Regions from separate parts of the Mesorhizobium sp. M6A.T.Cr.TU.017.01.1.1 genome, predicted to be linked through region 3. Evidence: riboswitches for the same ligand, from Rfam matches in the RefSeq annotation. Region 3 holds a riboswitch; each other region holds the start of a gene.
The links. A riboswitch is a leader RNA that binds a small molecule or an ion and turns the genes downstream of it on or off. The one in region 3 is predicted to bind thiamine pyrophosphate.
Positions count from the first base shown of each region.

Region 1 (3,271 bases), on a different contig from region 3:
TAGAGTCCGACATGGTTTGTGTTCGGCGTCCAGTCGAGAGCGACGGTGACAGTCTGCTGGGCGAAGACGGGCGTGACGGGTCCGAGCCCGGCGATCAATGCGGCAGCGATGAAGAGGCGTCTGGAAAGCATGGTCATATCCTTTGGGCGAGCTGTGGATCGAGAAGGGTATCGACGATGTCGGCTTCGATGGCGGTGGCTTCCGGAGAGGCAAGATCTTTGCGCGGGCGCGGAAGAGGAATGGCGATTTCGCGCAGCACGCGGGCAGGGCGGCCGCTCAGCACATAGATGCGGTCGGACAGGAAGACCGCCTCGCGGACATCGTGGGTGATCAGCAGGACGGTCCAGCGGTGTCGGTCCCACATCGTCTGAAGCCAGCGCTGCATGCCGGTGCGCGTGAGGGCGTCGAGTGCGCCGAACGGTTCGTCGAGCAACAGCATGGCGCGGTCCTGAACGACGGTACGCAACAGCGCGGCGCGCTGGCGCATTCCGCCCGAAAGCTGCGCCGGATACTTTTGCTCGAAGCCCGCAAGGCCGAATTCGCCGTAGAGCGGCGCCACCTTGTCGCGCGCCGCCTTACGGGACATGCCCTGGACTTCCAGGCCGAGCGCGGTGTTGTCGATAACCGTGCGCCAGGGCATCAGGGCGTCGTGCTGCGGCATGAAGGCAAACGGTCGGCGCGCGTCGGCCAGTGGCCGCCCGTCGAAGTCGATGCCGCCGTCGTGGCCTTCGAGACCGCCCGTCAGCAACCTGAAGATCGTGGATTTGCCGGCTCCGGAGGGGCCGAGGATTGAAACGAATTCGCCCGGCTCGACATGCAGGGTGATGCCGGCAAGCACGTCGACATCGCCAATACTTTTGCTGATCTGGCGCAATTCCAGCCGCCTGTTCATGATTTTCGCGCGGCATCGAGCCGTTCCCATGGCATGGCGGCGCGCTGGATCAGCACCGTGGCGGCAAATAGGGCCAGCGTGAGCAAGGCGCTGACCAGCACGGCCGCGAGCACGAGATCGGGCCGGAAATTGTTCTTGGCGTTGAGCATGTAGATACCGAGCCCTTTGGCCGCGCCGGCATATTCCGCGAAGATGGCGCCGACCACGGCATAGGTGATCGAAATGCGCAGGCCCGCGAAGAAATAGGGCAGCGACGAGGGCAGGCGGGCCAGCAGGAAAATGCGCATGCGGGAAGCGCCCATCGAACTCAGAAGCGCCGAGATGTCCCGATCCGTCGATTCATAACCCTGCACCAGCGCGACCAGCATGGGAAAGAAAGTCACGAGCGCGACCAGCATGATCTTCGGCGTCAGCCCGAAGCCAAACCAGAGAACGACCAGCGGGGCGATCGCCACCAGCGGCAGGGTCTGACTGATGATGAATACCGGGAACAGGGCGCGGCGCAGCGGCTTGAAGAAGTCGATCAGCACCGAAAGGATGAAGGCAACGGCCAGCGAGCAGGCGAAACCCGCCAATGTGGCGCTGATGGTCGGCACGGTGTTGTCGAACAGCGCCTGGCGCTGCTGGATGGCTTGGGCGAGGACTCGTGACGGCGCGGGCAGCGTGGTGGGCGAGATGCGCGCATAGAGCTCCCAGGCCAAAACCAGCGTGCCGACCGATAGCAAGGCCGGTCCGACCTTGGCGAACAAGGCTACCATTCGCGGCGCGGCGGAGAAAGACTGGGACATGCGAGACCTCCGGCGCGAAAGATCAGCGTGGGGTCGGGTTTTTGGCCGAGACCGCGATCGTGACATGGCCCTCGAGCGGGCCGACGAAATCGCCGGACATCGGAAAAAGAAAAATCTGTGCGCCAGAAAACATCTCCCGCCTCGCTCCGCTGGTATTATCCAGATCAGCTCTAGGGTTTACGGGCTTGCAGCCCATCTCTCAGCCCCGACGATACGGAGCACCCCTGTGGATGGCGGCAATTAAACAGATAAAGGGTGGAGCTGCAAGTCTGCGTCCGGCTCGTAAAACCTCGGGTCAGAGGAGGTTGCGGTTCCATCAGGGACATCTGGGCGGACAGAGGAGGTGCCAACCCGGCATCCTGTTCTAGATCGCTCTCAATATTCTGAGAGGCCAAATGACTTTGAGGATATGAGGAAAGGCGCCGGTCGAGCGGATCGTTTTCCGTTCGTCGTCACCATTATCGATGCCACGCGTTTGATGAATTGTGGAAGCGTGAAGGTATAATTGCATACGTTGTAGGCAGCGGGTTTCTCTATCGCCAATTGCGACCCGCACTTTGTTGGAGAGCGAAATGCAAGAATTCCTTCTTTTTGCGTTCGTGGGGTTTGTAGCTCAAGCCGTGGACGGGGCTCTCGGCATGGCCTACGGCGTCGTTTCCTCGACAACCCTACTGGGGTTTGGCGTGTCTCCTGCACACGCTTCGGCTTCAGTTCACGCGGCTGAGCTGTTTACCACTGCGGCCTCAGGTTCGGCTCACCTCTATCACCGCAACATTGACTGGAAGCTTTTCTGGCGGCTGATGCCATTTGGCGTGATCGGCGGCGTCCTCGGCGCTTTTGTGCTCACCTCGTTTGAAGGAGCCGTCATGAAGCCGTATGTGACCACATACCTTGCGCTGGTCGGAGCTTGGCTCCTGTTCCGTTCATTCCGGCGGATCCCAAGCAATCCGGTCCCGGCAGGCGTGGTACCTCCCCTTGGGCTTGGTGGTGGATTTCTCGATGCCGCAGGCGGTGGCGGGTGGGGACCCATAGTGACGACCGGGCTTCTCGGTTTTGGCGGGACGCCCCGCTACGTTATTGGCACGGTAAATGCCAGCGAGTTCCTCATCACGTTCTCGGTGTCTCTGACCTTCTTGTTTGCGTTACTAACGGGCCATTGGGAGGAGGCTGGGGGGCTGATGGAAAATCTAATCCCCGTTGCCGGCTTGATCCTTGGCGGCGTGGTCGCAGCGCCGATGGCCGGACTGGTAGTGAAAACAATCGCTGAAAAGACGCTTCTCAGGCTCATTGGTATTCTCATCATACTGCTGGCAGGTTGGCAAACCGCGGAACTCTTCGAATTGGTGTAAACCAACGTCGTGAAACTTCACTTATACACGGAGACTATCGAGTTCTACGCATCACCCGCTTCTCTGGCGGCCGTGCCGGAGACATTCCCAAATGGAACGAAGAGGCCCCGTTGTTGTTTGGGGTCCTTGTACAACCGGAGGCCAACTGATGAAAAATTTGCTTGCAACAACAGGATTGGCGCTGGCGGTCGCGATGCCTGCAGCGGCTCAGGACACCGCGACCGCGAAAGCCGAATTCGTCA
Region 1 covers NZ_RZTA01000006.1:56,951-60,221, forward strand. Annotated here, with positions in the region: gene EOB36_RS03260 (ABC transporter substrate-binding protein) at 1-137, opposite strand, end outside; gene EOB36_RS03265 (ABC transporter ATP-binding protein) at 134-895, opposite strand; gene EOB36_RS03270 (ABC transporter permease) at 889-1,680, opposite strand; TPP riboswitch at 1,804-1,916, opposite strand; gene EOB36_RS03275 (sulfite exporter TauE/SafE family protein) at 2,253-3,029, shown strand; gene EOB36_RS03280 (superoxide dismutase family protein) at 3,178-3,271, shown strand, end outside.
Region 1: linked by a shared signal. The riboswitch ahead of EOB36_RS03270 (ABC transporter permease) and the one ahead of thiC (phosphomethylpyrimidine synthase ThiC) in region 3 are both predicted to bind thiamine pyrophosphate.

Region 2 (3,271 bases), on a different contig from region 3:
CGACGGCATCTATGTCGAGGATCTGGCCGGCAACCGCTACATCGAGGCGATGGCCGGGCTTTGGAGCGTCGCGGTCGGCTTCTCGGAGAAGCGGCTGGTCGATGCGGCGGTGCGCCAGATGTCCAAGCTGCCTTATTATCACGACTTCGGCTCCAAATCGCATTCGCCGCTGATCGATCTCGCCGAGAAGCTGGTGCAGATGGCGCCGGTGCCGATGAGCAAGGCGTATTTCACCAATTCCGGCTCCGAGGCCAACGACACGGCCATGAAGATGATCTGGTACCGGTCGAATGCGCTCGGCCAGCCGGCACGCAAGAAGATCATCAGCCGCATTCGCGGCTATCACGGCGTCACCATCGCCTCGGCAAGCCTGACCGGCCTGCCCAACAATCACATTTCCTTCGACCTGCCGATCGCCAGTGTGCTGCACACGTCGACGCCGCACCATTGGCGCGAGGCGCTGCCAGGCGAGAGCGAAGAGCAGTTTTCGAGCCGGCTTGCCGACGACTTGGAAAAGCTGATCCTGGCCGAGGGCCCGGAAACCATCGCCGCCTTCTTCGGCGAGCCGATCATGGGCGCCGGCGGCGTCATCGTTCCGCCGGCCGGCTACTGGGAGAAGATACAGGCGGTCCTGTCGAAGTACGACATCCTGATCGTCGCCGACGAGGTCATCTGCGGTTTTGGCCGAACCGGCGAGATGTTCGGTTCGCAGACCTTCGGCATCAGGCCTGACATCATGGTGCTGTCGAAGCAGATCTCTTCTTCCTACCTGCCGATCTCGGCCCTGCTGATCAACGAGAAAATGTTCGAGCCGATTGCCGACGAAAGCAATCGGATCGGCACCTTCGGTCATGGCTTCACCGGCGGCGGCCATCCCGTCGCGGCGGCGGTCGCGCTCGAGAACCTGAAGCTGATCGAGGAGCGCGACCTTGTCGGCAATGCGCGCACGGTCGGCGCGCATATGCAGAAACGGCTGCGCAACCTCGCTTCGCACCCGCTTGTCGGCGAGGTGCGTGGCGTCGGCCTGATCGCGGCGGTCGAACTGGTCGGCGATAAGGTGACCAAGACGCCGTGGGAGACGGCCGGCGCGCTGGGCGGGCTTGTCAACGGCTTCATGCAGCAGAACGGCGTCATCTCGCGCAACATGGGCGACGCGCTGGCCTTCTGCCCGCCGCTGATCATCACCGAGCCCCAGGTCGATCAGATGATCGACGCGTTTGAAAGATCGCTCGAAGCCGCAGTCAAGCAGGTCGGACTATAGGGCTGAACAGCCCACCCGAAGGCAGAGGCTGAATGGGCGTTGGTGATTGGCGAAAGCCGAAGCGGTATCCAATCTCCCCCCTTGCGGGGGAGATGTCCGGTAGGACAGAGGGGGGTGTGAAGGATCGCCAACTTTCGACTTCAGCCTTGCCAACCCGAATCAGCTTGAGGGCGCGGCTGCGATCGATTGACAGGTCGGAGGGAAGCACCCCCCTCTGCCTGCCGGCATCTCCCCCGCAAGGGGGGAGATCGGCAGCTTCGGCGGCGCCGCCAAGCTCGGTAATTGGTCTGAAGCGATTGCTGGGAACGATTGCCCAGGACCATTACTTGAACATCCTTTGCGCAGGTGCTACGTCGCCCATATCGACAGGGGCGCTCCGTATTGCCGGGGCTGAGATGGTGGGTGCAAGCCTTCGGTCCCTCAAGCTGATCTGGGTAATGCCAGCGGAGCGAGGCGACCATGTTTTCAGGTGCACAGATTTCCCTGTATCCGATGTGCGACGATTTTGTCGACGTCATCCTTGGGGCACTTTCGGCGATGGACCCCTATCGACCGAATTTCCGCATCGAGACCGACGACATCTCGACGCTGATCGTCGGCCCGCCGGAACAGCTTTTCCCGGCCATGCGCGACCTCTTCGCATCGGCGGCGGCAAGTGACGTGCATTGCGTGTTGTCGGCGACGGTGTCGCGCGGCTGTCCGGGCGAGCCTGACGATCCGATCTGCACACCGATTTCCGGCAGCAGCCACGAGCTGTCCCTGGCCGAGCGCATCGGCGCGGCGCGGGCGCATGTCGACAGTGCGAAAAAGCTTGGACAGGAGGTCGCCGCGCAGTTCTCGCTCTATCCGCTCGGCGAGGGCCATCACATGGACGAGATCTACGGCTGTATCGACTTCCTCAAGACTTCGGGCGTCTTCGACAGGTCGAAGAATTTCTGCACGAAGCTGAAAGGCGACGCCGGACCGGTGTTCGCGACGCTGTCGGAAGCCTTCCTTCGTTTCGGCGCGCCGCAAGGCCATGTCGCGCTCGATCTCACCGTGTCGGCGAACAGCCCGAGTCCTTGTTAGTGTTGGCTGTCAACGGGTTGCAGCGAAATCCGAAACAGCATCCGGAACGACCACCAGCTTGCCGACAAAGTCCTTGGCAATGAAATCAGCCTGGGCGCGGTGGAAATCGGAGAGCTTGTAGACGCCGCCGACCAGCGGCCGGATCTTCTTGTCTTCGATGTAGCGAACGATACGGCGGAAGTCGTGCCGCGTGCCCTGGCTGGAGCCATGCAGCTGCAACTGCTTGAGATACATGGTGCGCAGATCGAGCTGCACGACCGGGCCGGCAATTGCGCCGGCTGTGGTGTAGCGGCCTTCGGGCCTGAGGATGCGCAGCAGATCGTTGAAGATCGCACCGCCGACCAGGTCGGCCACCACGTCGATCGGCTGGCCGCCGGTCGACTCATTTACCGCAGCCGGCAGGTCAGCCACGCCACGGGTGATCACCGCCTCGGCGCCGATGTCGAGCACGGCCTGTTCCTTGCCCTTGCCGACGACGGCATATGGGATGGCGCCGCGCGCCCGCGCCAGCTGCACGATGCCGGAGCCGACGCCGCCCGACGCGCCGGTGACCAGCACGCGCTCGCCGGCCTTCAATGCGGCGCGTTCCAGCATCTGCTCGCCGGTGAGATAGGCGCAGCAGAAGGTGGCGAGTTCGACATCGGTCAACTCGGTGTCGACGACATGGGCGTTCTCGGCCGGCACGGTCTGATACTCGGCATAGCCGCCGTCACGGCCGTGGCCCATATAGTCGATGTCGGCGAGTGAATCGTCGTCGCGGTTGTAGATGGAGAAGTCGACCATCACCCGCTCGCCGATACGGTCCGGCGAGACACCATCGCCGACTGAGACGATGTGGCCGACCGTGTCGGTGCCCTGGATGCGCGGGAAGGTCAGCGTGTTGCCCTGACGCCGCCAGGTCGATACGGCGGCAGCATCTTCCTCCGTGCCATAGGCGCCCTG
Region 2 covers NZ_RZTA01000026.1:21,492-24,762, reverse strand. Annotated here, with positions in the region: gene EOB36_RS11150 (aspartate aminotransferase family protein) at 1-1,261, shown strand, start outside; TPP riboswitch at 1,619-1,730, shown strand; gene EOB36_RS11145 (YkoF family thiamine/hydroxymethylpyrimidine-binding protein) at 1,721-2,329, shown strand; gene EOB36_RS11140 (alcohol dehydrogenase family protein) at 2,339-3,271, opposite strand, start outside.
Region 2: linked by a shared signal. The riboswitch ahead of EOB36_RS11145 (YkoF family thiamine/hydroxymethylpyrimidine-binding protein) and the one ahead of thiC (phosphomethylpyrimidine synthase ThiC) in region 3 are both predicted to bind thiamine pyrophosphate.

Region 3 (3,271 bases):
GACGTCGTTGCGGTCGGGAAGGCCGAGATGCTCCTTCGGCGTGACGTAGCAAAGCATTGCGGTGCCGAACCAGCCTATCATGGCGGCGCCGATCCCTGAGGTGATGTGGTCATAGCCAGGCGCGATATCGGTCGTCAGCGGTCCAAGCGTATAGAACGGCGCCTCTCCGCAGACGGCGAGCTGCTTGTCCATGTTCTCCTTGATCTTGTGCATCGGCACGTGGCCCGGGCCTTCGATCATCACCTGGCAGTCCTTCGCCCAGGCGACCTGCGTCAGCTCGCCGAGCGTTTCCAATTCGGCGAATTGCGCTGCGTCATTGGCGTCGGCGATCGAGCCTGGACGAAGCCCGTCGCCGAGTGAAAAGGACACATCATAGGCGCGGCAGATGTCGCAGATTTCCGCGAAATGCTCGTAGAGGAAGCTCTCCCGGTGATGGTGCAGGCACCATTTGGCCATGATCGATCCGCCGCGCGAGACGATGCCCGTGACCCGGTCTACGGTCAGCGGGATGTAGTGCAGCCGCACGCCGGCGTGGATGGTGAAATAGTCGACACCCTGTTCGGCCTGCTCGATCAGCGTGTCGCGGTAGACCTCCCAAGTCAGGTCCTCGGCAATGCCGTTGACCTTTTCGAGAGCCTGGTAGAGCGGCACCGTGCCGATCGGCACCGGCGAATTGCGCACGATCCATTCGCGGATGTTGCGGATATTGCGGCCGGTCGACAGGTCCATCACCGTGTCGGCGCCCCAGCGGATCGCCCAGACCATTTTTTCGACCTCTTCGGCCATTGACGATGTGACAGCGGAGTTACCGATGTTGGCGTTGATCTTGACCAGGAAATTTCGCCCGATGATCATCGGTTCGCTCTCTGGATGATTGATGTTGGCGGGAATGATCGCCCGCCCGCGCGCCACCTCGTCGCGCACGAATTCCGGCGTGACGAAGTCCGGGATCGCCGCGCCGAAGCTCTCACCGTCGCGCTCAAGCTTGCCGCGCACGATCTCGCGTCCAAGGTTCTCGCGGATAGCCACGGACTCCATTTCAGGCGTAATGATGCCGGCGCGCGCATAGGCAAGCTGAGTCACCGCCTTGCCGGCCTTGGCCCTGAGAGGCCGGTTGCGAATGGGGAATTCCGGCGTCAGGCGCTCGCCCGTGACGAATCCATTGTCTTCCGGCCGGACATGGCGGCCGTCATAGGCCTCGACATCGCCGCGAGCCGTGATCCATTCGTGGCGAAGCCGGGCAAGGCCCCTTTCCATGCTGGTTTCGACAGTCGGGTCCGTATAGGGGCCGGACGGATCGTAGACGGTGACGGGTGGCTCGCCGGCAGTCGGATGAACAGAGATTTCGCGCATCGGCACCCTGATCTGGGGGTGGAGGAGGCCGGGCTTGTGGATTTTCCGCGAGGCGGGCAGTGGTCCCGTCGACACGGCGGGGGTGAGGGCATTCATCGTGAGGCTCCTTTGCTCATGCATTGGAGACCCAGTTCTGTGCCGGAAGGATGAAAAGACGCTTCTGTCGACCTGCCGAAACAGGACCTCGGGCATAAACTCCCGCAAAGCGCTTGCACCGTCCCTACGCCAGTATGAACTGGATCAGGTTCAACGGGTCACTGCGCCGCGAAAGCAAGCAGTATCTCAGCCCCTTGCCGGGACTCCCCTGGTGAATGCGTCAGGTTGGACGGGCCGACGCTATCTTGTCAAGCGCATTCGGGCGCCTTCGGCCGGTGGCGATGACCGGCGGCCTGTCAAAACCGGGCGGAGAGCTCGCGCATGCATCGGGGACAAGTCACGCCCCGGAGACCAGGGCTGGAATGGCCAAAGCCTCTTTCGCTTCGTGAAGGATGGAGAAACTGTATCGGCCATGTGCGTCGAGATCCACCGAGTAGCTCAGGCGGTCACGGATGTGGTTATCCTGGTCCAAGGTGACGATTCGCGGCTTCAGCGAGGTGATTTGCACCTCGTCCAGGTAAATGGAGTTGCAGATAATGATCTGGTCGTCGGGCTGGCAGGTGCGGGCGGCCGCTCGATTCAGGATGCAGCATCGGCGGCGTTCCCGATACCAATGATATCTTGCGGGCAACTTATGCAATCACCGGCTTCGTAAAACCCGACGGCGGCGGCCGTGTCCTGGCGCTGAGGATGTGCCGCTGTTCCAGCAGAGAAATCGCATGGGCCGCGGAGTTTTCGCTCTGCGTGGACGAGTTGACGCAATCGTTTAGCTTGCTTGCAGTTCGTACGACCGCCTTTGAAAGCAACTAAGCTATTGCATTGATATGTTGGTGCGGCGATCGATCGCTACATATCCGGCCGCCATTATCCGAGTATTGATCCGCCTGCTGTTGGCGTTGCCGTACATGGCAATCCCTGCGGGGTCGTCGGCGGCCGGATCGGCCGTGCCCTCCAGTCTGAATTCCCCTGCCGAAAACTTCCCTGGCTTGGCTATGCATGCGGTAGATGAGATCGCCGCCTACCGCGACCTGGTCGAGGAAGGCATCGACGCGAAGAATATCGCCGCCCAGTTCGGACAGTCTGGTTATCGCCATGCGTCAGCGGCTCAGACTTGCGGTCTCGAGAGCGGCCTTGCGGGTCACCTCCCTTATGATTCAGATGTTGGAAGACGGCTTCTCGTTACCCAATAGAAATGGCGACTACGGAACGCGATCGCGGCCATCAGGAAACACCTGTCTTCGGCTCAACCTCGACATGGCGTCCGATCGACCGCAGATATACAGCTATCTCGTCCATGAGATGATCGCGTTCGCCGTAGATTTCAGCAATCCTACGCAGCTGTGGCTCGACGGCCCTCCGTTGCGCCGGCGTCAAATCAGCATCGCCAAAGACGTATCCCAAGTTGCCAATCGCGCAAATGTTGCAGCCGGCGTCCGCAACTGCTTGCACGAATGCGGGAATGTCTTTTTCTTGCATGGTCTTCATGTCGAATCTCTCGTGAATGGCGAGCTCGCGCCCCCATGCTGCCTTTTCAGCGTGTCCTCTGGGCGGCGCAAGCCTTGAGCGTGATTGTGCCCGGGCAACCTCGACTATCCCGTCTGCCAACGCTCTTTAGAGTCGGTGGGGTCTGGTGATCGCAGGCTGGGCCACTCAAAAGCTTGCAAGAAGAAAGTCATGGCGACCATTGCTCAAGATCGCAAGGGTGCGTGCAAGACCTTCCGTTGGCAGTCATGCACGCCCACTCAGAGAGAGTCCGGCCGCGGAAATTCTCCCTTATTCGTAAGAGACACGGCGGATTGCCTTCCGACGGCACCCTTGCTGC
Region 3 covers NZ_RZTA01000015.1:70,686-73,956, reverse strand. Annotated here, with positions in the region: gene thiC (phosphomethylpyrimidine synthase ThiC) at 1-1,449, opposite strand, end outside; TPP riboswitch at 1,553-1,669, opposite strand; partial or broken gene EOB36_RS07440 (aspartate 1-decarboxylase) at 1,787-2,044, opposite strand; gene EOB36_RS07435 (hypothetical protein) at 2,280-2,639, shown strand; gene EOB36_RS07430 (hypothetical protein) at 2,671-2,934, opposite strand.